DNA from 2 places in the Pseudoalteromonas sp. SWYJ118 genome. Region 1 is predicted to be linked to the other one. Evidence: riboswitches for the same ligand, from Rfam matches in the RefSeq annotation. Region 1 holds a riboswitch; the other holds the start of a gene.
What was found. Region 1 has a riboswitch for lysine ahead of lysC (lysine-sensitive aspartokinase 3). Riboswitches for the same ligand answer to the same signal wherever they lie in the genome.
Positions count from the first base shown of each region.

Region 2: linked by a shared signal. The riboswitch ahead of dapA (4-hydroxy-tetrahydrodipicolinate synthase) and the one ahead of lysC (lysine-sensitive aspartokinase 3) in region 1 are both predicted to bind lysine.

Region 1 is NZ_JADYXC010000002.1:226,385-241,325, forward strand. Features, by position in the region: gene I6F48_RS03745 (sodium-dependent transporter) at 1-853, opposite strand, end outside; gene I6F48_RS03750 (4'-phosphopantetheinyl transferase family protein) at 995-1,753, shown strand; gene lysC (lysine-sensitive aspartokinase 3) at 1,829-3,232, opposite strand; lysine riboswitch at 3,308-3,480, opposite strand; gene nhaD (sodium:proton antiporter NhaD) at 3,582-4,829, opposite strand; gene I6F48_RS03765 (hypothetical protein) at 5,052-6,323, shown strand; gene I6F48_RS03770 (condensin complex protein MksE) at 6,327-6,875, shown strand; gene I6F48_RS03775 (ATPase) at 6,872-9,646, shown strand; gene I6F48_RS03780 (DUF4136 domain-containing protein) at 10,053-10,604, shown strand; gene I6F48_RS03785 (peptide-methionine (S)-S-oxide reductase) at 10,888-11,376, opposite strand; gene I6F48_RS03790 (TonB-dependent receptor plug domain-containing protein) at 11,565-13,430, shown strand; gene I6F48_RS03795 (hypothetical protein) at 13,539-14,009, opposite strand; gene I6F48_RS03800 (YkgJ family cysteine cluster protein) at 14,214-14,477, opposite strand; gene I6F48_RS03805 (efflux RND transporter periplasmic adaptor subunit) at 14,647-14,941, shown strand, end outside.
Region 2 is NZ_JADYXC010000009.1:105,613-120,553, reverse strand. Features, by position in the region: gene I6F48_RS10850 (phospholipase A) at 1-238, opposite strand, end outside; gene I6F48_RS10845 (succinylglutamate desuccinylase/aspartoacylase family protein) at 446-1,567, opposite strand; gene I6F48_RS10840 (PLP-dependent decarboxylase) at 1,573-2,778, opposite strand; gene I6F48_RS10835 (2,3,4,5-tetrahydropyridine-2,6-dicarboxylate N-succinyltransferase) at 2,778-3,518, opposite strand; gene dapA (4-hydroxy-tetrahydrodipicolinate synthase) at 3,534-4,418, opposite strand; lysine riboswitch at 4,609-4,808, opposite strand; gene I6F48_RS10825 (DNA-3-methyladenine glycosylase I) at 5,001-5,696, shown strand; gene I6F48_RS10820 (protein adenylyltransferase SelO) at 5,708-7,117, shown strand; gene I6F48_RS10815 (OmpA family protein) at 7,514-8,575, shown strand; gene acnB (bifunctional aconitate hydratase 2/2-methylisocitrate dehydratase) at 8,868-11,465, shown strand; gene I6F48_RS10805 (2OG-Fe dioxygenase family protein) at 11,666-12,298, shown strand; gene I6F48_RS10800 (cysteine desulfurase-like protein) at 12,308-13,543, shown strand; gene I6F48_RS10795 (2OG-Fe(II) oxygenase) at 13,563-14,267, opposite strand; gene I6F48_RS10790 (acyl-CoA thioesterase) at 14,301-14,699, shown strand; gene I6F48_RS10785 (aldose epimerase family protein) at 14,899-14,941, shown strand, end outside.

The DNA of each region.
Region 1 (14,941 bases):
CACTAAATACTTCAACGCCGTTGTGCTGCGCCACATAAATAGCAGGAATAATAAGTAATCCTGCTAAAAACGCCACACTGGTATCAAGTAAAGCAACACCTGCGGTGAGCTTTGGTAAATTAGCATCTGGCTGTAAATATGAGCCGTAAATCATCATGCAACCCACACCTAACGAGAGCGAAAAGAACGCTTGCCCCATTGCAGCAATAATTAAGTTAGGGTCGAGTATTTGGCTAAAATCAGGAATTAAATACGCGGCAAAGCCTTCGCTTGCGCCATCAAGTGTAGCAATGTAGGCAATTAAACCAACAAGCAATATGAGTAACAGTGGCATTAAACGGCGCGACCAAGTTTCGATTCCCGATTTAACCCCTTTTAAAATAATACTGGCGGTTAAAATAAGCATAAGCGGTGTAAACACAAAATTACGCAGCACTGAGTCGCTATGTAAAAACTCGCTTGCGCCTGTAAATCCAAAAAAGGTTGTTATAGGTTCAATAGCGTACGAGAGCATCCACCCTGCTACTATTGAGTAAAAACTTAGCATAACAACTGCGCCCGCAAGGCCTATGTAACCTGCTGCTGCACCAACTTTACGATTAGTGTTTTGCCATGCATCGCCCAATGCTTTTACAGGATTAGCTTGTGCTTTGTGACCTAAATAAAGTTCGGTATACAGCGCAGGGAGCGCAAGTAAAAATATAACAATAAAGTAAACCAGTAAAAATGCACCGCCGCCATGGTTGGCCGCTTGCGTAGGAAAACCCCAAATATTACCCAAACCCACTGCTGCGCCAGCAGCGGCTAAAACAAAACCAAGTCGGCTTTGAAACCCATCACGCACTTGTGCCATACATCTACAAATCTGTTATTATTTTGATTATTGTGAATTAAACCATATTTCATGCCAGCTGAGTAATAAAATTGTACCCAGCCTTTGTTAGTGGCGTTAACCGCTCACAATATCAGCGACTTCTTTTGCTTTAGGGCTTTTATGACTGAACACTATTTTAAAAACGCCTTGAGTATTACTTCAACTCAATTGGCAAATTTGTCTTTAGCAAGTAACAGTATTTTATTATTTAATGCTAAAACACTTGATCTTAGTGACTTTAATTTACCCGATTGCTTAAGCCCATTTGAGTTAACCATTATAAACCGTCGCAAAAGCCCTCAAGCTAAGCAAGAGTATTTAGCGACGCGGTTATTGTTAAAACACCTTATTAAAATAACGCAGCCGCAACATGCGCACGTAGCGCTTAATAAAATGAGTACAGAATTTGATGAGGCAAGCTCAAAGCTGCAAATACATGTAAGTGGTGATGTTATAAATACCTGTATTTCGCATTCGCATGGTTTGGTTGGGGTCGCGCTTAATTTTGATAAAAGTGAGTTTGGTTTTGATATTGAAAAAGTAAGCCTAAAGCGCCCGTTTGAAAAGCTCGCTAAACATTTTTATCATCAAGATGAAATTTCACTTATTACCGAGCCTACTAATACCCAAACCCAAGCAGATACTTTTTTTAGAATTTGGACATTAAAAGAGTCGCTTGCTAAAGCCACCAGCCGCCCTATTGCAAAATTACTTAGCCCCAATGTGTTTGACGAATTACATTGTGCAAAGCTGAGTGCTAGCAGCAATCGCGTTACTGTAGTTGATAGTAGTAACAGCAATGTTTGTTTTGATGTGAGTGTGGTGCATAAAAAAAGCATCGACTGGCGATGCTTTTTATTAACTGATTTTGTTAAGTAACTTTACTAGTTAATTTTACTAGGTAACTTTAATAAATCGCTTTCCTGAATAACCGCTTCTTAATAGTAAAATTACTTACGCAGCAAAATCATTTTCTAATAAACGGCTATGAATAGACTGCACTACGTTATCTGACTCAGTTTGCTCTACTAAAAAGCACAAGTTGTGCTTACTTGCACCGTGACAAATTAGTCGAATGTTAAAGTCTTTTAATACACTCATTAAGTTCATTTCGTGTTGGCGTAATTGAATCTCAGAGCCAATAAGTGCCACCAATGTTAGGTTGTTTTCTACCGACACATGGCAAAACTCTGCAAGCTTATCTAGGCATTCTTGATCAAGCTCTGGGCGCGAGGCGTTTTGCGCGTTATCAAGCGTTATAGCTACGCTGATTTCTGATGTGGTTACCAAATCGACCGATATATTGTATTCACTTAATAGTGTAAATACGCGTGCTAAAAAGCCGCTTGCTAGGAGCATTTCTGGGCTTTTAAGCGTAAGCAATATTTGGTTTTTACGTTGCGTTACTGCGCGTATACCTGGTTGCTGCGATTTTTCGCGCTCAATCCATGTACCACCACGTTCTGGCTCTCGGCTAGAACCTACAAATACATTAATGTGGCTACGGCTCGCTGGTAATATAGTTGCTGGGTGCAATACTTTTGCGCCGAAGGTCGCCATTTCGGCGGCTTCGTCAAAACTTAAACGTGCAATGGGCGTCGCTTTTGCGCACAAACGCGGGTCGGTGCTAAAAATGCCCACTACGTCGGTCCAAATATGCACACTTTTAGCGTTAATTGCTTCAGCTAGTAATGCAGCGCTATAGTCAGAACCACCACGTCCAAGCGTTGTGGTTTGACCGTATTCGTCACTACCAATAAATCCCTGCGTCACAATTACTTGAGTGTCTAATAACGGGATTAAATGCTCTTTAGCAGCTTGCGCTGTGGCTGCAACATTAGGCGTTGCTTTACCAAATTGGCTATCGGTTTTAAGCACTTTACGCACATCAAAGCGATCGGCGTTTAAACCTTGTAAACGCAGCACCTGAGCAAACAAATACGACGATAAACGCTCACCAAAGCTCAATAGCTCATCGTGTTGCTGATCGGTTGTTAGTGACTCTTGAGCCAATATTTGAAATGCTTTTAGGGTTTCGTTAAAGCCAACCGCTAAATCGGCATCTAGCGATAACTTATCTAAAATAGTTTGTTGAATAGCAAGCACGCCGTTTATGTGTTCTTGGCGCTCACTTGAGGTAATACTTGGTTTGCACAGTGCAACTAAGTGGTTAGTTACGCCGGCACTGGCGCTCACGGCAACAATACGTACGCTTTTATCTGCAACAATAATTTCGCTACAGCGACTCATCGCTTCAAAGTTTGCAACACTTGTTCCGCCAAACTTGGCAACGATGTAATCTGATTTTGCGCTTAACTCTGTTTGAGGCACTGTTTGTGGCGCTGATTGGGTAGTCATTTAGTCTCCTTTCGCGGTATCCAAACCGCAATAAAACAAGAAGAACTTGGCAAAGGAATGCTTGAAGATAAGTCCACTGCCAGAAGCTCTCCACCTATATTGGTGACAGTTTTGAGGATTCAGCCCCATAAACCGAAAAACAATGACGACGTACCATTATTTTCCTCGGCGAGTACTTCCCTCCTTAATGATCATCGGCTTTCGTCGCCTAACATTAAGTACCTAAGTATCGCACCTCTTCTGAATGCTTTATTAACCAGTGGCTAATAAAACAAAACCCCACTAAGTAGCGGGGCTTTGAAAGTTATCGTTTAGACGTCTAGCTGTCAAGCATTTAATAATTTATGCATCAAATAAAACTGCCCATGTAATACGAGCCTGCATAACCTACGGTGTAGCAAATTAATAAATGCAGCGATAAACGCAAGTAGCTCATAAAGGTAAGCGCTTTAACTTTGCTCATGGCAATAATGCCCGCAGCCGACCCAATGATCAGCATTGAACCGCCCACGCCCGTTGCATACGTAAACGACAACCAGTGTTGTTGGCTCATTACTATATCGGCTTTTAATAAAGCAGCAGTAAGCGGTACGTTATCGACCCCTGCTGATAATATGCCCATTAAGTAGTTTGCGTACTCGGGTGCCATTACCGTATATAGGTCGGTAAATTTACTCAACATACCAATTTCTTTAAGTGCGCCTACAAGTAAAAGCACACCTACAAAAAACAATAATGTGTCGTATTCTATATCGCGAACAAAATCGATTATGTCTTTGTTGATGTCTTTTTTGCGCATTAAAAATTGCGCCACTAAAAACATCACTGATAAGCCAAACAAAAAGGTGAGTAAAGGCGGTACGCTGTAAACTACACTCAGCATAAGTGTGCTCACTACGGTAGATAAAAATATAACAGCAATGGTAATGTCGGTTTTTTCGATGCGGGTTTTACCTGCACCAGCAAACTCAACACGCCCTTTCATACCGATAGACAGTAACCCGGCTAGCAGCATAACGCTTGCAAGTGCTGGCGCTATAAGTAGTAATAAATGACCTATGGTTACTTTGCCATCTAAAAATATCATCAGTGTGGTTACGTCACCTGTAATTAGCGATACTCCACCTGAGTTAACCCCAAACACAATAAGCGTGGCGTATTTAATGAGCTTTTTAGGTTCAAGTTTTAACGACATAACAACCGCGAGCGATATAAGCGTAGCTGTTACGTTGTCTGAAATCGACGAAAACAAAAATGCAAAACCACCCACCAAAAACATGAGCTTTTTTTCGCTAATACTTTTTGGCATAACACGGTGCACAATATTTTCTATAAACCCCTTTGAATTTAAATACGCGACAAAGGTCATTGCAGCCATTAAAAATAGCCATAACGAGGCAATCTCTAAAATATTTTCGTTTAAAAGGTGTTGAATCGTATCGGGGCTTTGCCCGTGAAGTGGGTATATAAAAAGAAGAATCCAGCAAAGCGTACCAAAAAACAGCGTGGTTTTAGCTTTATTAACATGGATTATATCTTCTATAACGATCAGTAAAAATGCAATCGCTATCAGGGTTAGAATAATCGAGGAAACCATGGTAGTTAAACAACCTTTGATATAGTTTTAAAGAACACACAAATAACATTCCATTTCATGTGCCTATTTTCGGCGCGAATTTTAGCACTGCCTCTATGCAAAAACTATTATTAAATGGTCTTAAAAACGAATACTATATACAGACAAGGTTAATTAAAAATACGTAATAATGAGTCTTCTAAAAGAACTCAATAATAAAATACTAGGATGTTGTAACCTCTTATGATCCCAGCTAAAAAGCTACTAAACACCATAACTGAACATTGGGGTGTACTAGAGCTATTATTTAAACGTTTTAAAATGGCTGACTTTAGCCTGAAAGACGTACAAAACGCCATTAAACAAAAACAGCCTACTTGGTCAAACGAGCGTATTTATAAAGAAACAAATCGTTTGTTAAACCAAGATATTTTAATTCCGCTGGCTAAATCCTCTCAGCTTGAGATAAATCGTGCCATTGCCGATTTTGCTACTTTTTTACTGCAAGAAGAACATTTAGGTTTAGCGCAAGAAATTAGCGTATTAGTCGACGACCTCGCACGTTTAGGTAATCGCCTAGATAACGCTGGCGAAATAGAAGACTTTGACGATTTGCGCCGCTTTAGCCGTATTATGGATGATCGGGTGCGTAAAATAATGAAGCTCTACGCGCACAACGAAAACGCCATTTTAAATCTTGTTGAGCAAGCTAAATCTAATAATGCAGTGCAATCGCTGCAAAAGCGTTATAAAGCGGTAATAGAAGCCTTTGACGAATACATAGAGCCCATGCTTGAAATGGTTGATATTCGCGGCGAATTTCATGCGTGCTTTACCCTCATTGAAGAACAAATAAGTAAGCAAATTATTCATATTGAGCGATCGGGTAAAGCCTACAACGACAAACGAATGCTGGAGCAATTACGTACCCGTATATTAGAAATGCATTTAGTGGGCAGAGAAAGCTTACGTAAAAGTGCCGATATGCTTATGCCGCTGCGCGAAGAGCTTCGCCGTAATAACTTAATAACTCGCCAAGCAGCCAAAGTACTTGGGCTTGTGCGTAAAAATGGCGTAGACAACATGCTAAGTGCTGTGCAGCCACATTTTGTAAGCGACGCGCAGCGATACTCGCTTGGTCAGCAACGCCATATTGTGGCTTACATGGCAAGCTTGGTTGAATTTGAACACGAAGAATACCAATTGCCAGATCAACAAGACGTGCCTGCATTTGTTACACCTAATATTCCTGACTACAACGATGTTAAAACCAGCTTTGCTAAGAGCTTTAATAAAAAACGTAAAAAGCCGCAACCCTTGTTGCAATTTTTAGATGAAAGCTACCCAGATCTCGATGCCGACGAAATGCTATTTTTGTATCAAAAATTAGTCAGCGACAGCGATATTAAAATAATTCAAAGCGATGAAAAAGCCCGCGTAAAAATTGCCGGTCAACACTTTTCTTTATATCCATTTAATTCAGAGCCTCAGCCAGATCCAAAGGCAGGTAAATAAACTATGACACACATAAACTTAGACGAGCTAACCCATCTACAAGCCATTAATAAAAAATTAGTAGCGGGTTATCACATTTGTGAGCAAGACAACGTAATGTGGCAAGAGCTTGACCAACACATAGAAGACTACACCGCCCTATTTACCGCTTTAGGTAACGATTTAAAACGCGACAGCCGTGGCTTTTATTATTTTGGTAGCGACGAAAGCACACCCAATATGGGCAAAATATCTCGCGCTATCGCGCTCACTATTTACATTTTAATTGAACACTACGCCAATACGGGTAAAGACCCAATGCGCGCATTGTTTGACGACGTAAACGATTTAGAGCTTATGCAAACGCTGGTGCAAATTAACAAACATTTGTTTGATCAGCTTGAGATATTTTCAGGATCTGATTTGCGCAAAGACGTTTATCTGCGCATGGTGCGCTTAGGTTTAGCCCGCGAAGTAGAAGGCGGCTTTATGCTACAAGCGCCAATTCACCGCTACATAGATGCACTCATGGAAGTAAACGAAGAAACCTACATTACAGAGGACGAGGAATGAAAAATCTATACGGACTAAGTAAACTCGCCCTACTTAACACCGCAGGCTATGCAAAATGTGTGATCCCGCTTGATAAAAGCAGCTCTATTTGCGCGCCCAATAACACAGGTAAAAGCTCGGTTATTAACGCCCTGCAGTTTCCGCTTATTAACGATTTACGCTTAACAGAATGGGACGGACACGATTTAGATGAAACCCGAAAGTTTTATTTTTCATCCGATCAGTCGTACATTTTACTAGAAGCTAACTTGCCTCATGGCTCGGTAGTAATAGGCGTTGCGGGACTTGGTAAAATTGCCGGTTACGCGCATCAGTACTTTTGTTATCAAGGAAAGCTTGATTTAGAGCAGTACACGCAAGGTAAAACTATTATTAAATTTACCAAGCTGTTCAACCATTTAAAATCGCTTAATTACAATCCTATTGAGCTTAAAGCACAAGAGCTCAACGCGCTATTGACTGGCGGCGCAACGCCTTTTGACGGCGACATAAACCTAAAAATGATCCCGCTTAATAATGTGCAAGACTCTTCTATTTATAAAGAAATATTTAGACGTATTCTTAACTTACACAAATTAGGCGCAAGCGACGTAAAACGCTTTATGCTACGCGTGTTTGAACGCCATATGTCGAACTCTAAGGTCGACTTTTATGAAGTATGGCGCCGCTCGTTTGATAAAGTAAATCGCTCAAAACGCGAACTAAAAGCCCTTGAGTCAATGCAAGAGCCAATAGCCGCGCTTGAATCAATGCTTGAAAACCAAACCGTGCTTAAAGGTAAATTAGCGGCGTATGCACCTAAAATTGACCAAGCACTGATTGATTTTAATACTTATCAAGAGTCGCAACTTAATGAGCTGGGTATAGCGCTTGAAGATATAGAGCACGAAAAACACGAGTTTGAGCAAAAGCAAAGCCTATACGTACAGCAATCGCGCGACATAGAGCGCAGACAAACACAAATTGAGCAGTGGTTTTTAGATTACGATGCGCTTAAAAGCGAATTTGAACTGGTAAATAAAGCCACCCTTAAAACCAGCCTGACTCAGTTAAAGCAAGATTACGAGTCGCTTTCGCACTCTATAACCAGCGCACAAGGGCAAAGCCTACACACGCTTGACTACCGCATTAGCGAAACACAAAAACAAATTAAGAGCTTAAAGCTGCAACTTAAAAACCTTGAGTTTAATTTGTTTACCCGTATGCGCGAAGATCTCTCGTTAAAAGAAGTAGAAGAAATATCGCGGATTTTAAACCCTGATATTCTCTCATTTGCGACCACCACTAATGGCGATATAACCATTGATGACGAAGATGCGTTTGGTGAATTTTTATCGCTACTTAGCGAAAACGTTAAAGGCGGTGTACTAACTCTGCCAGGTGCGAGCATTAAGCTTAAAAAGCTCTCGCCTGTGCAAATGCAAAGCGGCGAAAACAAAGAGCAATTAACCGCTCAGCTCAGTGCACTTGAGCATTCACTTAAAGAATTTAAACAACAACGCGATGTTGCAGCAAACGTTGCCGACAAGCAAAAAGAAAAAGACGCGCTATACGATGAACTAATGAGCGCTGAGAGCGCCCTAAAACGCTTAGAACAGTTTGATATAATGCAGCAGTCGGTTGAAGCGCAAGCCATGCTAAAAGAGCAGTTATTAGCTGAGCGCGAACAAGTTGACGACTACCTGCAAGATATTCAAAAAAATAGTGGCTCAATTGCTGACAGACGCTCGTTAATTAAATCTAAACAAGAGCAAATTAATCGCCAAACTGAGCGCTTACGCCAAGTTAAGAGCGAGCGAATTGATCACACTCTTGATTTATACAGCGGTAAAGTAACCCCGTACATGATTGATATTACAGTCGACTTTGATAACTTAAGCGACCTTGTTCATCATTTTAATAAAGACTGCCAAGAGCTGCGTAATTTTGACATAAACGTACGCAACACTTATTTGCATGTATATAACGCGGGTATTACTAAATTCGACAACGAAAACGACGAATACACTAAATACCAAAAGCTAATAAGCGCCTTTCATAATATTGATAACGAACGCGATGCTGTTGAGCGCCAAGCTCGCGTTGCGCTTACCGAAGTGGCTGCGACCATTAAAGGCTTGCGAGAAGATTTAGACCGACTTCGCCGCGAAATGAACAGCTTTAATAAAGGCATAAGCCAGCACCGTATTTCAAATCTGCAAGCGTTTAAAATTAACGTAATACCGCGCAAAATGCTGGTTGATAGTATAGATACCATTATCAGCACGTCGCATCAGTTTGAACAAGGCGACACGCTTGATTTACTTAGCCAAGAACCGTACAGCGAAAGTGCGGTAAACGAAGCGAAAGATCACTTAATTAAACTCGCCTCAGATAAAGCGGGCTTAACACTTACCGATTTATTTGATATTCGATTTGAAGTGGTTAACCGTGCAGGTGAAACAGAGCACTTTGAAAAAATAGACTCAGCCGGCTCAAACGGCACACGTATTACGATTAAGTTATTGTGTGGCATGTTATTTATTCGCTACTTATTAAGCGATCAAGAACAAAACCTATACCGTATACCTATTTACATAGATGAAGCGGCCGACATTGACCCACAAAATCAAAAAGCAATTATAGAAACCGCATTAAGCTTTGGTTTTGTGCCTATATTTGCCTCAGTTAAGCCACAAATAAGTTGTGACTACATTGTGCCTATTCGTTCAGTAAAAGACGGTGCACAAAACTGGGTAGATGAAAAAGATTGGATTGAAGTTGAACATTAAACTTTTACTGATGACTAATTAACAGAGGTTAATTAGTCATTCAGCCATAGGGCGTGTTGATCTTTGTGGATTGAAATTTGTTCAATTTAGGGGCAATTTAATCGCAGCGTGAGGTTTGTAACCTAGTGGGCTAAGTAAAAACCGAGCAATAAAGAGTTAATTGCCCCTAGGCAGAACCCTTCGCGCAGCGCATGTTTGGCATTTATGCTGCGTTATCACCTATTTATGGGGAATAACCACACTACATAGGCTCTGCCTTGCCCAAATACCAAACATACTGCTGCAAATTCAACCACGAAAGGTCAACACGCCCTGACAATTAGACTAATATTTAGGACGTTTAAATAATACACATTTAAACTATGTGTGTTATTTTAAATTAATGCATTTTATTGGAGCAAACGTAATGAAAAATATACTTATTGTTGCAGCGCTAGCACTTCTTACAGCCTGTACACAAACCCCAGATTGGGATTACGATAAATCAGCTAACTTTAGTAATTTTAAAACATTTGCTTGGGTAGAAAACGCCAGCCTAACTAAAGACACAAATAACTATCAAATTAATGGCCTGATGGAAAAGCGTGTTCGCACTGCCGTTAACGCAGAGCTGAGCCAAACATTAGGTATGAGCTTAGTTGATGCAGCGCAAGCTGATGTACTTGTTAACTATCATGCATCGGTAGACAAAGAGCTTGAAGTAGACAACTTCAATATAAACTACCGCCCGCATTGGGGTTATTGGGGTACTGGTTTTCAACGCGATACAACTGCGCGTGAATACGAAGTGGGTACGTTAATTATTGATATTGTAGACCGTGAATCTAACCAGCTTGTATGGCGCGGCGCAAAAGAAGGCCGATTAAAGAAAAATCAATCGCCAGAACAACGTGAAGCATCAATTAATAAAACAGTTAGCGAAATATTAAGTAACTTCCCGCCGCAAAAGCAGCAGTAAGTTAAAATTAGCTATAAGTAAGTTTTAAAAGAGCTCACAGTACGTGAGCTTTTTTGTGGGTGTGTATTTTTGGAACTTTTAAAATAAAGTAATTACGAGCTACGCCCGTCACGTCAGCAAGCTGCACGTCTACAAAAAACACCGCGTCAAACTTTACCTGTAGGCGCTAAGCTTGCTTGCGCGAGAAGCGCAGCTTCTAATTACTTATCTGTCTCCAATCTAAATTACGAGCTACGCTCATCACGTCAGCAAGCTGCACGTCTACAAAAACACCGTGTTAAAGTTACGATTTATACTTATGCAGTAACTCAAGCGGTATATGACAGTAATCATCAGGGTGATTAGTTAAGCGGTCTTGATGCTCAGGATCGCTTGGCACGTAGTTAGTTAGCAGCTCTACCCCTACCACAATTTTATCGGCATCACTTCGCTGGCTTATATAATTGCTAGCGACCTTTAAATGATCTTGGCTTTTGCTATAAATGGCAGTGCGATATTTAGGGCCTACGTCATCCCCTTGTTTGTTAACGCTATACGGATCAATAATCTCAAAAAAGAAGCCAAACAGCTCGTTTAAGCTAACCTCTTTTGTACTAAATATTACTTTTACACACTCAGCATAACCGTCGTATTCGCCTTGTGTATTATCGTTTTTTCCATTAGCCCGCCCTGCTTCAGTACTTATTACACCAGGTAAGTGCTTTAAAAATTCTTGCACGCCCCACAGGCAGCCACCAGCAAAGTAAATAGTATCTTGTTGTTTTATATTCATAATAAATGTGACCAAGTTTGTTAGATGCATTAACTTTGCAAATGATTATCAAATGCAGTTTTTAATGAATTAATGTACAATCGCGCCAAAATCGCAGTTGTTTAATTGAATTATTTTATCACGCCTTAAAAGTGTGTTCTGAATTTAATTGTTACCGTAATTGCATATAAAAAAATGAGACACACAACATGAAATGGTCACCGCACTTTATACTCCCAGCACTGCTATGCAGCGCGAGCAGTTTTGCCTACGGCGAAGCTGTAACTGATAAAACTGAAACATTACCGGCAATCGAAAAAATAACGGTTGAGGCATCGCCCACTGCAAACACATTACCTGTAGGTACATTTGACTCTCCAGTATCTAATTTAGAGTATGACCCACGTGTTGATTTGCAATCACGTAATATGGCTGAAGCGCAAGCCGATGTAACTATACGTGGTGGTATTTTTGAAAATACCGGCTTTAGGGTTGGCAGTGCTACTTTACTTGACCCACAATCTGGCCATTACTTTGCTGAAATTCCTATTGCACCGCAAATGCTTACCGGCCCTTATATTTTAACAGGCGCAGACAATGCGCTTAATGGTGCTAATAGCTCTGTAGGCACTGTATCATTTGGCTGGAAACCAATTAGCACGGGCGGCAGTGTATCGGTAGGTACTGGCACAAACGATTTTAACTTACAAAGCTTACATGCAGGTGTAAGTATGCCCCTTGAAGGCGCAAAGGATTGGAAGCTTGGTTTTGAAGGCGAGATTTCTCACTCACAAAGCGATGGCACAATTGATAACGGCGATCACGACTTTACGCGTGCATCGGGTCGCGTTCAATTAGCTGGCGCTGATTCTCAAACAGATTTGTTTTTTGGCTCACAAGATAAGTTTTTTGGTTGGCCAAATTTGTACACTCCATTTGGCGTTAACGAAACAGAAGAGCTAGAAACCCGCTTATTAATGCTAAACCATAAGCAAAATTATGCGCAGGATAGTAACTTTGAAGTGTCGGCTTATTACCGCACACACAACGATCACTATATTTACTCTCGCGAAAACCCCAGTGCATTTGAAGCATTTCATAAAAGTGAAGTTAAGTCGTTAGGGCTATCAGGTCGCCATGCTCAAAGTGATGTATTTGCTGTAAATTACTCAGCGCAGTTTATTGACGATTCAATTGAATCGACCACGCTTGAAAACAATTTTACCTCGCGTAACTATTATAAAGTGAGTGTATTGCCAGAGTATAAAATGGCACTTGAGGGCAATAAACAACTTACATTTCGCTTAGGTGCTGCGTTTGACGATACAAATAGAGACGACTCTGAACTGTCACTTATTGGTGATATAACGCTTAATACACAAAACAGCAAAGGTTTTGAGCGCACGTTTTATTTATCGTACGCAGAGGCAAGCCAAGTAGCAGGCTATACCGCCATTGGCGGAAGTGATTCAGGCGGGTTATTTAGAAGTAATTACACCCTTGAGCGCGAAACGACTAAAAGCCTAGAGCTAGGTTTATTAGTTGATGAGCAAACTTGGCAACTTAATTCGGCTATTTTTTATCGTAAAGATGACAACTTAACCGATTGGACGTTTAATTTTGACTCAAGCTCTGCGCGATTTGCAAACCCTGTAGATATAAATACAACGGGCATTGAGTTCTTAGCAACTAAACACTTTGAAACAACCGAAATTGTAGCGAGTTACACCTACCTTCATAAATCAGAAAATTACGGTGCGGCAGATATTGATGCTAGTTTTTACGCATTAAACTTTCCTGATCACCGCCTAACACTCGGCGCAGTTTGGAATCCTACTGATATATTGCAGTTTAGAATAGATAACGAGTGGCGCAAACAGCACGAAAATGCGCTGCGCGGTAGTGACGACGATGCTTTATTTACCCATTTAACGTTAAAAATTACGCCGCCAATGCTAAAAAACTTATTTATTACTTTAGCAGCAGATAACTTATTGGGTGAATCGTTTGAAGAGATACCTGGTACACCAGGGCGAGGTGAGCAATATACGTTAAGCGCAACGTATCGTTGGTAGAATTGAGCTATCACATTCAAAGACCTGTTTATTTAAAACAGGTCTTTGAATAAATATTTAGCAAAGAATAAACGACATACTAAATGTTAAGAGCTTTGATTACTCAGCTTATATTGAACCAGAACGACATTGTCTTTTTCTTAGTTCATTATCAATTTGTAAAGGGCGACTAAGCTCATCTGTAAGAACCTGCGAAACAACCGTACCGGTTTCAACTTCTTGTATCCAGATTGATATTTTATCCCCTTCCCTTTTTCTATTTAGCATGTAGCTTTTATCAGAATCTAAATTAACGTTAAAATTAACAAAAGCTTCTTTTTGACTATTTAAAACATCAGGGTTTGAAACACTCGCCTTTACCCATAAATCATGCTCACCACTGATATACTGCTTTGGTTCAGCCCATTGTGTAGGTTTTTTGTTAAAGCACATCAAGTGGACATATTCTAGATCTACTCCCTGCTCTCTTTTAAAGTTTTCGAGTCTAAAGTGGCCTTCTTTAATATCGGTTTTAATGGGTAAGTTTGAACAACCTAATAAAGTCACACCTAATGTAAATGCTGTAAGTAAATTTTTCATTTTTCTTTCCTTTTAAAAATTAAGATTGAACGAAATCACCTATAAATGAGATTTATAAAAAGTATCTTACAATTTCCTATATTAGCAACAAAATTAAATATGTCTAATATTTCGCCATTAAATAAATTAACGACTGCTTTTAATAACCTTATGAAGATTTTTATTAATAATATATTGTAAATAGATGTGTATTAAAAACGAGGATTAAGTTAGCTCTTCAAGCTCTGTAATAAGCGCTAGAGCTTGTGCATTTGTTGACCCGCACACATCAAGCGTGGCGCTAAAATCACTACATACTTTAGGTCGGCTTGAATCACCAAATAACTTACATAAATTACGTTCATCTAGCTGAATACAGCGCTCTCCGGCCTTTTTACCGTTTGGCATTCCTGGTATTGGGGAGCTAATACTTGGCGCAATACAGCATGCACCGCAGCCTAATCTGCAAGTCATTGATTCTGTTTTCATAATATCCTCTGTATAAAAAACACTTACTTTTATTCCTTTTTAAGAACGTAATTAGCCACACGCTAAGTTGCAATACACATATGTAATGCTTTGTTACATCTTAAAACGCCTTGTAAACACTTTATTGCGTATTATTGCTCTGTCACCACCAATTATGAAGGAATGCCTTGTGGCTACTACAAAACAAATAATACTCCCAATTGCAGTTTTAGCAGGCGGTATTGCTTTAGCTTTCGCCTTTATGGCCATGAAAAAGCCACCAGAAGAAAAGCCTGAGCAAGACATTCGACCTTTAGTTGCGACCCAAAGCATACTCTTAGATTCTATAACGCTCGATGTTAAATCGTACGGCATAGTAAAACCAAAAGATCGTACCGAATTAATAGCACAAGTAAGTGGGCAAGTTATTTTGGTGTCAGATCAATTTGTTGAAGGCGCGTTTGTAAAGCAAGGCGATATTTTAG
Region 2 (14,941 bases), on a different contig from region 1:
CTTCTTCACGAGCTTGGCGTTTATCAAGCGCGGTAAGTTGTTTGTTTTCTTCAAGAGCTGAACACTTTTTACGAAGATCGTCTAATGTTTGTTTACCATCTCCGCCAATTACTTCATTTAAAATACACTGCTTTACAAGTTCGATGTCGTTGTCTTGCTCATTTGTAGCAACTTCTTCTTGTGCGAAGGTAGCTGTACTTATTAAGGCAGAAAGTGTGATCCAGTGGCGCCAGCTCATTGTAATTCCTTGTGGGTTCGGGTTGTGTTGTATGCGTTAATTTAATTATAACGTCTTTTTACATATGTAACGGTGAACTTTTACTGAATTTGTATTTATAACAAGGTCTATACGTATACAAAGTAAATATAGATCAGAAAAAAAGCGGCCTAGGCCGCTTTTTTAATGCACATTAACTATGTGCTCTCACGCAATGAGAAGGGTGAGCTAAAGCTCAAATATGTTAGTAAAAAACTTATAAAGTTCGGTGCCTTGGTTAACACTCGCCGAGGCAAAGTGCAAAATGGCAATTGCATCGCAATCGAGAGTAAGTGTTTGCAGTGGTTGCTCGCTTAAGTAGCGCTCCATTCGTAAAATATTAGCAATAGGCTCACCGGCTTTAATGTGTCCGCCAAGTGGGGCTATGTATTCAACCATGCCGCCAATGGGGGCGTAATAAGTAAAGTAGTCATCTAAATTACATGCATAGCGAGTGATATTAGCTGGCGTATGTGGTGCGTTTTGTAAAACACCTTTGTGATTTAAGTAACTTAAAATGCTGTTAGCATCGTTTAGTGCTTCTTTTAAGTCTATTTTTTCTTGGCTGCCTAGCTCTACAGTAAATGCTTCTACAGGTATTGATAATTCACGACCTTGCTCGCTAAGTGCATCACTTAAATGCCACCATGGGCAAAAGTTAGCTTCATCCATAGCACCGTCAAAATCACTAGGAATAAGCAATACATGCTCAATATTAAAGTAACGTGCGCTGTCGGTTGCATAGGTTGGGCAGTACAAATGCTTGCTTGAAATAGGGCCTGTGTGTAAATCGAGTACTATATCAGCCTGATGAGCGAGCTTTTGTAAGTTAAGCGCAATGCGTTTACCCGTATTAAGTAAATAAGCCGGGCCGTTAAGTTTGCTGTCTACTTCGTCAATAAGCGCCTGTTTGAAGTTACTTTTTAATGTAGCGTCGTCATACTGGGTATGATTTTGTGCAAACTGTGCCACTAAATTTTTATTGTAGTGATACATGCGATTCCAATTAGTGCCCGTAATCGGATCGAACCTGCCAAGGGTAAACTCGCCAGATTTTTGATTACAACCAATCGGATTTGCATAAGGTACAAGGGTAATATCGCCACTAAGGTTAAGATGTTTTAATTGCTCAAGTAGCTGAAAAATAACAGCGTTGCCTTGTACTTCAGCGCCATGCATATTGGCCTGAACATAAACACTAGGCCCTGTGCCATCGCCTTTTAAACGATAAACAGGAATTGTAAGCGGTAAGCCGTTTGCAACTTCCCCTACTACAATGTTCTCTTGGCTGATGTGTGTTGTATTACTCATGCTTATTACCTTAAGTAGTGGCTGGCATTTTCGGCTTGGCGAACACAGGTAAGTTCACCGTTTTGCAATGTGTACTCGCCGGCGAGCTCATGGCATAAAAAATACGGCATACTTTCGGTAAAGCCGTAAGCACCGCATTGGCTAAATACTAGCCAGTCGTGCTCATTTAAATCGCTTGGTAAGTTATGTTCACCCAAGCAATCAAGCGCTGTACAAAGTGGGCCGTATAAAGTGACCGCTTGAGTTTTAGCACTGGATTCACGCAGTAACGCAGCAGGAAAATCTTGGCTGGTAACAGCAGGGCGTAATAAGTGGTTTATACCGCCGCTTAAAATGACTTGCTGTTGATTATAGTTTTGTTTGCGTTCTATTACTGGGTTTGCGTAATGACCACATTCGCCAACGGCATAGCGGCCCAGTTCCATCCATAGCTCTTCTACGCCCGCATCATTTTTAATTTTAGCGAGTGCAGCTATTAAGTCATCCCAATCAAGTGTTGTTTCGCTTTGTGTATAAGGAATACCTAAGCCGCCACCTAAATCGAGAATTTTAAGGCTAATATTTAAATCGCTGGCAAGTTGGCTAAGAGGTGCAATCATTTGTGACCACAAGTCGCTTAGTTTTTGCGTGCTAAGCATGTTGCCCCACTGAAAAATATGTAAGCCGTCAAACTTAAGTGCAGGGTAGTCGGTTACATTGAGTGCTTGCCACTCATCACAACCCAAACCAAACGGCGTAAGGCTGTCGCCGCCCAGTGGATTTTTTTCACCTTCAGGCCAGCGTAATTGCACTCGGAGTAATACTTGTAACTGCGTATTTTGTAGTTGCGCTTGTTGGTTTAACCAACGTACTTGATTGAGGCTTTCGGCTACGAATATACGTACTCCGCGCTCAATAAAGTGTTTAATTTGTTTAGGGCTTTTTGCAGGCCCTGTGTTGAGCACGCGCTGTGAGCTAATACCTTGTGCTAGCACTTGCTCAAGCTCACCTTTACTTGCTACGTCAAAATTAAAACCAGCGTTGTCTAAGCTTTGAATAATTTTAGACAGTGGATTTGCTTTTACCGCGTACCACAGTTTTACATCGGTTTGCGCAACTAAACGTGCAAGATGCGCGTTTAGTTGATCTAGGTCGTAAACAAAAAAAGGTGTATCAAGCTGTTGTGTAATTGTATTTACAGCAGTTTTGATAGGCGTGCTCAAAAAGCTCATTATCGTAAAACCTCTTCAAGTAATAATGATGCATCGCTTTTCTCGTCGCGGTATTTAACAATTAACGCACACGACATGCTTAGGCCTTGCTCGCGCGCCCATTCGTTTGACGCAGGGCGAGAGCCTGGTATTACAATGGCATATTCAGGAATAGGCTCGCCTTTATCTAGTTGTCGCTCGTTTACGCAGTCATACACCGGAATAGTCGCTGATAAACGCACGCCAGGGGCAAGTACTGCGCCTTTTTTAATGACTACGCCTTCAACAATAATACAGCCAGCGCCAATAAAGGCGTCGTCTTCTACAACTACTGGGCTTGCACCAATTGGCTCAAGTACACCACCAAGCTGCACTGCAGCACTTAAATGTACGTTTTTACCTACTTGTGCACACGAGCCAACTAATGCGTGGCTATCTACCATTGTGCCTTCGTCGATGTATGCACCAATGTTTACATACGCTGGTGGCATAATAATCGTGCCTTTAGCAACATAAGCACCACGGCGAACACTAGAGCCACCCGGCACCATACGTACGCCATCGTCAGTACTAAATTCTTGCGGAGCTAAGTTATGTTTATCAACAAAACCACCTGCAAACTCAGTATTAGTGCCATTTTTGAAGGCATCCAAAATGCCTTGTTTTACTTCTACGTTAGCTTGCCATTGGCCGCTTTCGTTTTGTGATGCTGCGCGTACTGCGCCCGATTCTAAATTATTTAATAGTTCTAACCAGCTCATTATAAAAACCTGTATTTAATGCCAAGATAAAATGGTGTTGTTTGCAGTTGTGATGCAATCGGTTTGAGTTAACTCAAGGTGTGTTAAAGGTGGACGAAGTTGCGGGCTGCTTAAGCGACCTTGCAAATGCATCAATACCTTTACGGGAATAGGGTTTGCAACAGCAAATAGGCTATTAATAGCGCTTGACCACTGGGCAAATAAATTAGGGTGTTGACCACTTAAGCTGCGTTTAACAAACTCGTGAGTTTGTGCGGGCCATGCATTTGCAGCTACCGACACTAAACCTTTTGCACCGGCTTGGGCAAAATATGGCATTAGCGCATCGTCGCCACTAAAAATAGCTAAATTAGGCGCTGCTTGGCGATAAGCTTCAAACTGAGCAATGCTGCCGCTCGCTTCTTTTAGTGCCCATAAATTTTTATTATTTTGTAAGTTTTGAATTGTTGCCGTTGGAATGCTAACAGCACTTCGACCCGGTACGTTATAAAGCATACACGGGTGAACACTTGCATTAAGTAGGCTTTCAAACCAATGAGTTTGACCTATAGCGCCAGGCTTTGCATAAAGCGGTGAGCCAAGTAAAAAGCTATGAATTGGGAGTGTATTACAGTAGTTAACCCACTCAATTTGTTGCTTTAAGTTACTACCGCCCACAGCAACCATGAGTGGTACTGCTGGTTTTAGTTGGCATACGTGTTCAACAATGGCTTGTTGCTCTTTTAGCGTGAGTGCTAAACCTTCGCCCGTACTGCCAAGTAGTAAAATACCGTTATGTGCCGCTTCTTGATCGCTAACCAGTTTAGTTAACGTGTTGTAGTCAACATCGCCGTGTTGATCAAATGGCGTTACGAGCGCGGTCCACAATGAGTAGTCGTTTAAATTGAAGTTGTTGATCATCTCTCACGAACTTATAATTTGTACCAACTTTATTAAAAACGTGATCATTTTAGCGATAACTAATTTAATGCAATTGGTATTATTCGAAGAGTTAAAAAGCTTTATGGAAGGAGCCGCATTAACGTCGTTCGAACTAATAATTCGAAGAGCGAATGGGCTTAAAATAATAGGGCGCACGGCCTTAATATTTAAGATCAGAAGCTCTCCACCAAACTAATAAGCTGCTTTTATAAGCAGCTATTGGTGACAGTCGCTAGGGTTCAACCTAGTCGCCCGAAATAAACACCTCGCAAAAGTGGTTACTTCTCGGCGTTAATTCCCCTCACGTATGCTCACTGGAGTTTGCGCTCCTAACATACGCTACCTGAATAACGCACCTCTTCTAGCCCTTTACACCTGTTTGTAGAGTAAAAACTTACAAACCTGTGCAATTTAAATAGGGTAATTACGGCGATTAAAGCATTTTAGCCGTCTAGGTGTCAAGCGACTAAATGCATATTCATTCATCCATAATGGGAGTGGTTACGTATTGGGTGCTTTTCTCGTACACTAGCAATATAAGTAGTGAGGTATTTAATTAGTATGGAAAAATTTAGCGATATTTATAAGCGAGCGGTAGAGCGAAAAGGCTCCGAAAAAATGCTTAAGTTATTACTTGCAAAACCGCTATCTAAAAAACAACTAAGCACGTTAAGTGACGACGATTGGCTTGAGGAATTTACTCGAAAAGTATTTCAAAGCGGCTTTTATTGGTCAGTCATTAATAATAAGTGGCCAGGCTTTAGAGCCGTTTTTTGGAATTTTAGCGTTGATAAGTTATTAATGATGCCACCTGATATGCTGGAACAAAAAGCAACGGATGAGCGAATCGTTCGTAACTATAAAAAAGTAAAAACAATTACCGAAAATGCTTACATGATCCACGAAATAGCAGGGGAACATGGCAGTTTTAGCCAGTTTGTCGCTAATTGGCCAGCAGACGATATTATTGGTTTATGGGCGTATTTAAAAAAACATGGTTCGCGTTTAGGCGGAAATACAGGACCTTATGCGCTACGAGCACTTGGTAAAGATACCTTTTTACTATCACGCGATGTAGAGAATTACTTACGTGCTCATAAAATTATAGACGGCGGCTTACAAACTAAAAAATCACTGAGTGCTGCCCAAGCTTTTTTTAATGAAATGCAAAAGCAAAGCGGCTTAAGTATGCAAGAGTTAAGTTTAATTGTTGCTTATGGCGTTGGTGACAACCGTGTTGGTATAAGTCAGCAATAATAGGAATTACCATGAAATTAGTGCCAAGATACACAGACATTACGGAAAACTTTGCGATAGAAGATTTTCCTGCAAGTGTTGCCTCTCCTCAGTTATTGCTGTGGAACGAGAGCTTAGCAAAAGAGTTTAATATTAACGTTGCAGCTGATTTGCGTGCTAGCACTTTTAGCGGTAACGAAAAACAGGCGATTCCTGCAGTAGCACTTGGTTACTCTGGGCACCAATTTGGGCATTTTTCGCCGCGTTTAGGCGATGGGCGAGCACATTTATTGGGCGCTATTAATGATGATAAAAACGAGCTGTGGGATATTCAATTAAAGGGCTCTGGTGCTACTCCTTACTCAAGAGGGGGAGATGGGCGCTGTGCACTTGGTCCTGCTATTCGTGAATACGTAATGAGCGAAGCAATGCATGCACTGGGTGTTAAAACCACCCGATGTTTAGCCGTCGTTGGCAGTGGTGAAACGGTTTATCGTAATCCGCCACAAGCAGGTGCAATAGTGACTCGTTTAGCAAGTAGCCACATTCGTGTTGGTTCATTTCAATATTTAGCGACGCAAGGCGATGTTGAAGGGCTTAAAAATTTAGCTGATTTAGCTATAGAGCGTCATTATCCAGAAATAACAGATATAGGGCCACAACGTTATTTAGTCTTTTTAGGCGCTGTAATTAAAAGCCAAGTTGAATTAGTGGTTAGTTGGATGCGTGTTGGTTTTATTCATGGAGTAATGAATACCGATAATACGCTAGTAAGTGGAGAAACCATTGATTACGGCCCCTGCGCCATGATGAATAATTTTGATTTTGACACCGTGTTTAGCTCTATCGATAAACAAGGTCGTTATGCCTTTGGTAATCAACCTAATATAGCTAACTGGAACTGCGCACGCTTAGCTGAGAGCTTAATACCGCTTATTAGTGATGATGACGAGCAAGCTGTTTCGTTAATGACGCCATTTATTAATAGTTTTGCTGAGCAGTTTAATACTGAGTTTACGGCTATGTGGGAGAAAAAACTGGGCTTGAGTGCAAAAAATGCAAGCGGAAGTGAGTTAATTGCAGAGTTATTAACGCTATTAAAAGATAACCAGCTCGACTACACCAATACCTTTGATGCACTTACTGAATCCTTAAAGGGAGAAACAGTAGTACCAGAGTCGCTAATCAAATGGAGAGCTAAGTGGGTAAACTTAACTGACAATAATAGTTATGAAGTAATGAGAGCGGCAAATCCTCGTGTAATTCCTCGTAACCATATGATCGAAAAAATAATTGCAGAGTATAATGCTGCAGGGTCTAGTGAGTTACTAGAGCGCTTTATGAAAATAGTGGGAAATCCGTATTCTGATGATGAAAAGCTATCAGAGTTTCAGGCTGCACCGATAAATGATAATGATTACCAGACTTTTTGTGGTACTTAACTCTTAACTTTAAATATAACCACATGATTAAAAAGAGTCATTTTTTAATCAAACATGCGCATATATCTAGGGGAATGTTAATTCTGGTGGTATTATGCGCCGAATTAAAGCCAAGCAATGTTTCTTTGCATTTACATTTATAAGTGCATTTAATTTAATTGCTCTTACATTCCTTGCTAAGTACTAATTTACAAAAAACTACTATATTTATTTTTCAATAAAGTTTTAATTTCGCCTATAGTAAGTGGATGTGTGTTGTGACTGGGCATAGAAAAAAGTTATAAACTTTATTTTTCGTTAAGTATTGATTAACAAAGGCTCAGTTAGTCTATATAAAACTGATTGAGCTAGTATCGATTAGCTACAATTTAAAATTGTTCAAATGGGAAGAAAACAATGAAATTAAAATCACTTACAATTGCAATCGCGTTGGCTGCAACTAGCGCATCTACATTCGCTGCTGATAAAGAAGAAGGTTTCTACATTGGCGCATTTGGCGACTACTATGACGCATCTTGGAAAAACATGCGTGCTCAAGCTGGTCTTGACGTAAATGAATCAACTGGCTGGGGTGTTGAAGCCGGTTACCGTTTCAGTGATTACTGGAGCGCACGTCTTGAATATGCAGATATGGATTTTAATGCTTTTGATAAAGTTGCTGGCAACCGCAACAGTATTGATGGCGAGCGTTACGGTATTGATGCTCTTTACCATTTAAATGGTGGTCCTTTCTACGGTCTTTTCGGTATTAAAGAAATGGACGTAGTAGATGACAACACATTCTTAAATGCAGGTGTTGGTTACCAACATTTCATTACAGATGGCTTATTTGTAAATGCTGAAACAGCTGTATACCAAGGTCTTGACCGTGGTTACACAGATGTAGGCGCTAAAATTGGTATTAACTACTTATTTGGCCAAAATTCAGCTCCTGTAGAGCCAGTTAAACCAGCTCCAGAGCCTAAGGTAATTGAAGTAGCTGTAGCTCCTACAGATAGCGACAACGACAACATTCCTGATGCAGATGATAAGTGTGCTAACACGCCTATGACTGATGCAGTTGATGGCACTGGTTGTACTTTATATGAAGATAAAGAAGTAACTGTAAGCTTATTAGTGACTTTCCCTAACAATGCTTCAGCAGTATCTACTCAGTACTTAAACGATATTGAAAAAGTATCTGCATTCTTAAAAGAGTACCCAGATACAACAGTACTTTTAGAAGGTCACACTTCTTCTGTAGGTAAAGCAACTTACAACAAATGGTTATCTAAAAAACGTGCTGATGCAGTAGCTAAGCAATTAGTTTCTGATGGCATTGCTAAAGACCGTATTACTACAGTTGGTTTAGGTGAAGAGCGTCTTAAAAATGATGCAAACACTAAAGCTGCAAACGCAGAGAACCGTCGTGTAGAAGCGCATATCAAAACTATCAAAAACGTTAAAGTTTTACGTTAATTAAATAGTTTGTAATAAAAACCCAGCCAAGTGCTGGGTTTTTTTATGCCTGTAATAAATTAATATTGGTTAATGGTAATGATTCTTACTTAACAAGTATTCATGAAAATAGTTTTTACTACAACCACTATTCATAGTATTTATAATCGGTATAATCAGTTGCGTAACTGGATGGATTTTCATCTATCCATAAAAGCTTTATAATTACGCGTTAGAATACTATAAGTATTGGGTAACTTATTTGCGCTTGAAGCGCTACCGGATACTTTCACGTCACCAAGAGGGCAATATTGTGCTACAAGAATATCGTAAACACGTAGAAGAACGTGCCGCGTTAGGTATCGTACCAGCGCCATTAGATGCTCAGCAAACTGCTGATCTTATTGAATTAATCAAAACTCCACCTGCAGGTGAAGAAGAATTCATTTTAGATTTGTTCATTCAGCGTATACCAGCAGGTGTTGATGATGCTGCTTACATTAAAGCGGGCTTCTTAGCAGCTGTAGCTAAAGGTGAAACTAATTCTCCACTTGTTTCTAAAGAAAAAGCGGCAGAATTATTAGGTACAATGTTGGGCGGTTACAATATCGCACCAATGATTGACCTACTTGATGACGAAACACTTGCACCAATCGTAGTTAAAGGCCTTTCAAATACATTACTTATGTTTGATGCGTTCTACGATGTAGAAGAAAAAGCAAAAGCGGGTAACACATTCGCTAAGCAAATTATCGAGTCTTGGGCAAATGCAGAATGGTTTACTAATAAACCAGCTGTTGCTGAAAAGATCTCAGTGACTGTATTTAAAGTAACTGGCGAAACAAATACTGATGACTTGTCACCTGCACCAGATGCATGGTCTCGTCCAGATATCCCACTTCATGCTTTAGCAATGCTAAAAATTGAACGTGACGGTATTACACCTGATAAAGCGGGCGAAGTTGGTCCAATTACTCAGCTTGAAGAATTAAAAACGAAAGGTTTACCACTTGCTTACGTAGGTGATGTTGTGGGTACGGGTTCTTCTCGTAAGTCTGCAACTAACTCTGTACTTTGGTTTATGGGCGATGATATCCCGTTCGTACCAAACAAGCGTGTTGGCGGTGTATGTTTAGGTAATAAAATTGCTCCAATCTTCTTTAACACAATGGAAGATTCAGGCGCATTACCAATCGAATTAAATGTTGATGAGCTTAACATGGGTGAGCAAATCGACATTTATCCGTACGAAGGTGTTGTTAAGCAACATGGTACTGATAAAGTGATTTCTACTTTTGAGCTTAAATCTGATGTGATTTTAGATGAAGTTCGTGCTGGTGGTCGTATTCCACTAATTATCGGTCGTGGTTTAACTGATAAAGCGCGTACATCACTAGGCTTAGGTGCAACTGATACATTTAAAGTACCAACAGCAACAGAAGTTTCTGATAAAGGCTTCACACTAGCGCAAAAAATGGTTGGTAAAGCATGTAACGTTGCAGGTATTCGCCCTGGTCAATACTGTGAGCCTAAAATGACAACTGTTGGTTCGCAAGATACAACAGGTCCTATGACACGTGATGAACTTAAAGATCTAGCATGTTTAGGTTTCTCTGCAGATTTAACAATGCAGTCTTTCTGTCATACATCAGCTTATCCTAAGCCTATCGATGTAAGCACTCACCATACGCTTCCTGATTTCATCATGAACCGTGGCGGTGTTTCACTTCGTCCAGGCGATGGTATTATTCACTCGTGGTTAAACCGTATGTTATTACCAGATACCGTAGGTACTGGTGGTGATTCACATACACGTTTTCCATTAGGTATTTCATTCCCAGCAGGTTCGGGTGCAGTAGCATTCGCAGCAGCAACGGGTGTTATGCCACTTGATATGCCAGAATCTATTTTGGTTCGTTTTAAAGGCGAAATGCAACCAGGTATCACGTTACGTGACCTTGTTCATGCAATCCCTTACTACGGTATCAAGCAAGGTTTATTAACAGTTGAGAAAAAAGGTAAAATTAACGAATTCTCTGGTCGCGTACTAGAAATTGAAGGCGTTGAGCACCTTACTGTTGAGCAAGCATTTGAATTATCAGATGCATCTGCAGAGCGTTCTGCTGCTGGTTGTACAGTTAAACTTTCTAAAGAGTCTATTTCTGAGTACCTTGAGTCTAACATTGTTATGCTTAAGTGGATGATCTCTGAAGGTTACGGCGATGTACGTACGATTGAACGTCGTATTACTGCAATGCAAGATTGGTTAGCTAACCCAGAACTAATGGAAGCTGACGCTGATGCAGAGTATAAGCATATCGTTGAAATTGATTTAGCTGAGATTAAAGAACCTGTTCTTTGTGCTCCAAATGACCCAGATGATGCGCGTCTTCTTTCTGATGTTGCTGGCGAGAAAATTGATGAAGTATTCATCGGTTCTTGTATGACTAACATTGGTCACTTCCGTGCTGCTGGTAAGTTGCTTGATGGCTTTAAAGGACAACTTCCAACTCAACTTTGGGTTGCTCCACCTACTAAGATGGACAAAGACCAACTTACGGAAGAAGGTTACTACGGTATCTTTGGTCGTGTTGGCGCACGTATCGAAACTCCAGGTTGTTCACTGTGTATGGGTAACCAAGCACGTGTTGCAGATAAAGCGACTGTAGTATCTACTTCTACACGTAACTTCCCTAACCGTTTAGGTAATGGCGCTAATGTATTCTTAGCATCATCTGAGCTTGCTGCAGTAGCCGCTATTTTAGGTAGATTACCAACATCTGCCGAGTACCAAGAATATGCAGCGAAGATCAATGCAACGGCGTCAGATACATACCGTTACTTGAACTTCCACCGTATGCCTGCTTACACTAAAAAAGCAGACAACGTGATTATTCAACAAGCTGTATAATTTTTAGAGTTTGTTTAAAAACCCGCTTCGGCGGGTTTTTTATTGGCTAAAATAAATATTAGATAGTTAATGCTCTATTTTATGGTTTATTACATTGAATTTAGCTAATAATTGATTTAAATATAAATAATAAAGCAAAAATTCCTTTCTATATGCATTAAAATCCTCACCAATATTCTCATTATTTTAGGCGAGATTTTATGACAGCATTAAACAACCAGAATTTACTGCAACTACGTTTTGTTAACCAAGCAAATATTGATTTGGTTAAGCCTTCTTTTGATAACCTGCCTGCTAATCCTTATGCAGATGGTGCCTTTCGTAAACGTCGTTACTCAGTAGTTAAAATGCAAAATGGTGAAATAAAGTTACAACAAACCAAAGCATTTGTTCAAGACGATTCAATTAATACTTTTCAGGGTAATGTAGAGCGTACTTACGAAAACCTAGCGCAAAGTTTACTTGAGTCAGAAGGCATGAAAAGCATTGTGAATGAGTTTCGCCAACTTACCGGTATTGATGAAGAACGTGATATTGAAATCCATCAATTCCGTATGCTTGCCATTGATAGCGATACACCTGCAGCGCCAGAAGGCGTGCATCAAGATGGTTTTGACCATGTATGTATATGCGGTGTTTCTCACGAAAATTTAGAAGGCGGCGAGCTACTTGTATATGAAAACAAGCAAGCTGAACCGTGTTTTAAAATGGAAATAAAAGACGGCATGTTTGCATTAATAAATGACCGTCAAGTGTGGCATAACGCAACACCGATGAACAAAATTGATGCTAGCAAACCAGGTTACCTGGATTGCTTTGTATTAACGTCTTAAGGAATAAGCATGAACATAACGCAATTACGTGAGCAGTTTCCTGCATTGATGCAAAACGTTGATGGTAAATCGCCAATATTTTTAGACGGACCAGGTGGCTCGCAAGTACCCACATCGGTGCTTAATGCGATGACCGCTTATTTAGGTCATTATAATTCGAACCTAGGTGGCGCGTTTTTCTCAAGCGATAAAACCGTTGAATTGATGGCGAATGCGCGCCAAGCAGCCGCTGATTTACTAAATGCGCCTAGCTCACAACAAATTGTGTTTGGTCCAAACATGACCAGCCTTACGTTTAGTTTTAGCCGTGCTATTTCACGTGACTGGCAGGCTGGCGATGAAATAATTGTAACCAATGCTGATCACTTCTCAAACGTGTCGTCGTGGCAACAAGCAGCTGAAGATAAAGGCGTTAAAGTTAACACCGCACTTATTAACGAAGCTGATTGTAGCTTAGACATGGCGCAATTTGAGAGCTTATTAAACAGCAATACTAAGCTTGTAGCGGTAACTTACGCTTCAAATACCACTGGTTCAATTAACAATATCAAACGTATAGTAGAGCTTGCTCACGCTGTAGGCGCACTTGTTTATGTTGATGCGGTACATTACGCACCACACGAACTAGTAGACGTACAAGCACTTGATTGCGACTTTTTAGCGTGTTCTGCGTATAAGTTTTTTGGTCCGCACTTAGGTATGGTTTACGGTAAAAAAGAGCATTTAGACGGGTTTACACCTTATAAAGTAGAACCCGCTAAAGACGTAGCGCCAGGACGCTGGGAAACCGGCACACAAAGCTTTGAAGCTATGGCTGGTTTTATTGCGGCAGTTGATTACATTGCAGCAATTAGCGAACTTGACGACAGCCATTCACGCCGCGAAAAGCTAAGTATTGCCTTTGCTAAAACTAAACAGCACGAAATGGCCCTTAGTGAGCACTTTTTAACGCGTTTGGTAAATTATCCGCGTATTAAATTATTTGGTATTGATGACTTTGATCGCTTAAACGAGCGCACACCTACTTTTGCTTTAACGTTTGAAGGGCTTGAGCCACGTGAAGTGTCTGAATTTTTAGGTAAGCAGCATATTTGCGTGTGGGATGGTAATTTTTACGCACAAGGTTTGTGTAAGCAATTAGGTGTGCTTGATAAAGGCGGTGTAGTGCGCATTGGTTGTATGCATTACAACACGATTGCTGAACTTGATAAGCTATTTGACTTATTTGATGAACTACTCGGTTAATCATGTAAGTTTTGGTGCGCTAACTCTTTGGCGCACCGTATATTTGTTCTGCGCGGTTAAACAGTACCCACGAGGTTAAAATATATTTATCGTTTGATACTGGCTTATTACCTCTATGAGTATGTGTAAAGTAGCCTGGGGCTATTACCATAGTGCCTTTTTTTGGGGCTATTTTGCGATTTTGATAATAGAACTCTGTTTCACCACCTTCTTCTACATCGTTTAAGTAAAACATAAATAACAACACGCGATGCAAAGCTTCATTGTGCTGTAGCTGCGGATAAACCTCACTGTGCCAGTAAGGGTAGCCACCTTTGTTTACTTCATATTTTTGCGCTTGAATATTACCGAGTCTAAAAATTTGCTGAACTAGCAAAGGTAATTGCGGTTTGCCTACTTCTTCAAAATTCTCTTGGGTTAAATCGACTACGTCACCTGTTTTTGGGTGATAGACCTTTAAACCAAATGCCCCAATCAGCATAAAAATATGCTCCTCAACATACTTAAAAACATGCTGTGCAGTCGTTTGTTGTATGTGTTTTAATTGTTGTGCATATTCGGGGTGATTGTTTAGGTGTAGGTCGTGGCTGTCTTTTTTCTTTAAGTCGACACCGCCCGATGTTACCCCTTGTTTTACATGCGGGCTTTGCGCAAATATGGTAATAAATTGATCGCAAAATTCATCGCTTAATGCGTTATCAACAACGCGTATAAAGTCCGTCATGGTTTACCTTTATATAATTATTATTGGATTTTTATGTTTATTGAAAAAGTGATGCCGCGCTTTAGCGAAACAGATGCACTCGGACACATTAACAATACCGTACTCCCAGTATGGTTTGAAGTCGCACGTGGACCTATTTTTAAGTTTTTTACGCCAGATTTAAATCCACACGATTGGAAATTGATTATCGCCAAAGTTGAAGTATCATTTGTCGGTGAATTATTTTACGGCCATGAGGTAACAGTTAAAACGTCTGTAGAGCATATAGGCACTAGCTCTTTTACGCTGAGACAAGAAGCGTGGCAACACGATAAATGCTGCGCAATAGGTAAGGCCATTATGGTGAGGTACGACTTTATTGCTAAATCAAAGCAAGCACTTAGCATCGACGAAAAAGCAGCGCTTAACGAGCATATATGCCAAAGCAGTTAACCTTACGAGGCTTATATTTTACATAAGCCCATACTGAGCTGGATTATTGTAAATATATGATGGCAGCTGTGATTTTTGTCGAGAAATTTTAACGTATTTAGATTGAGTTACAGGCTTCAGTTATATACTATTTATATTATATATTGTTGCGCCGTTATAACAGGAAATGTTAATTCGGTAATTTGATTGGAGAATACGTGTGACATCTATTGCCAATAACCAACCTTTACAAGTTATTCAGC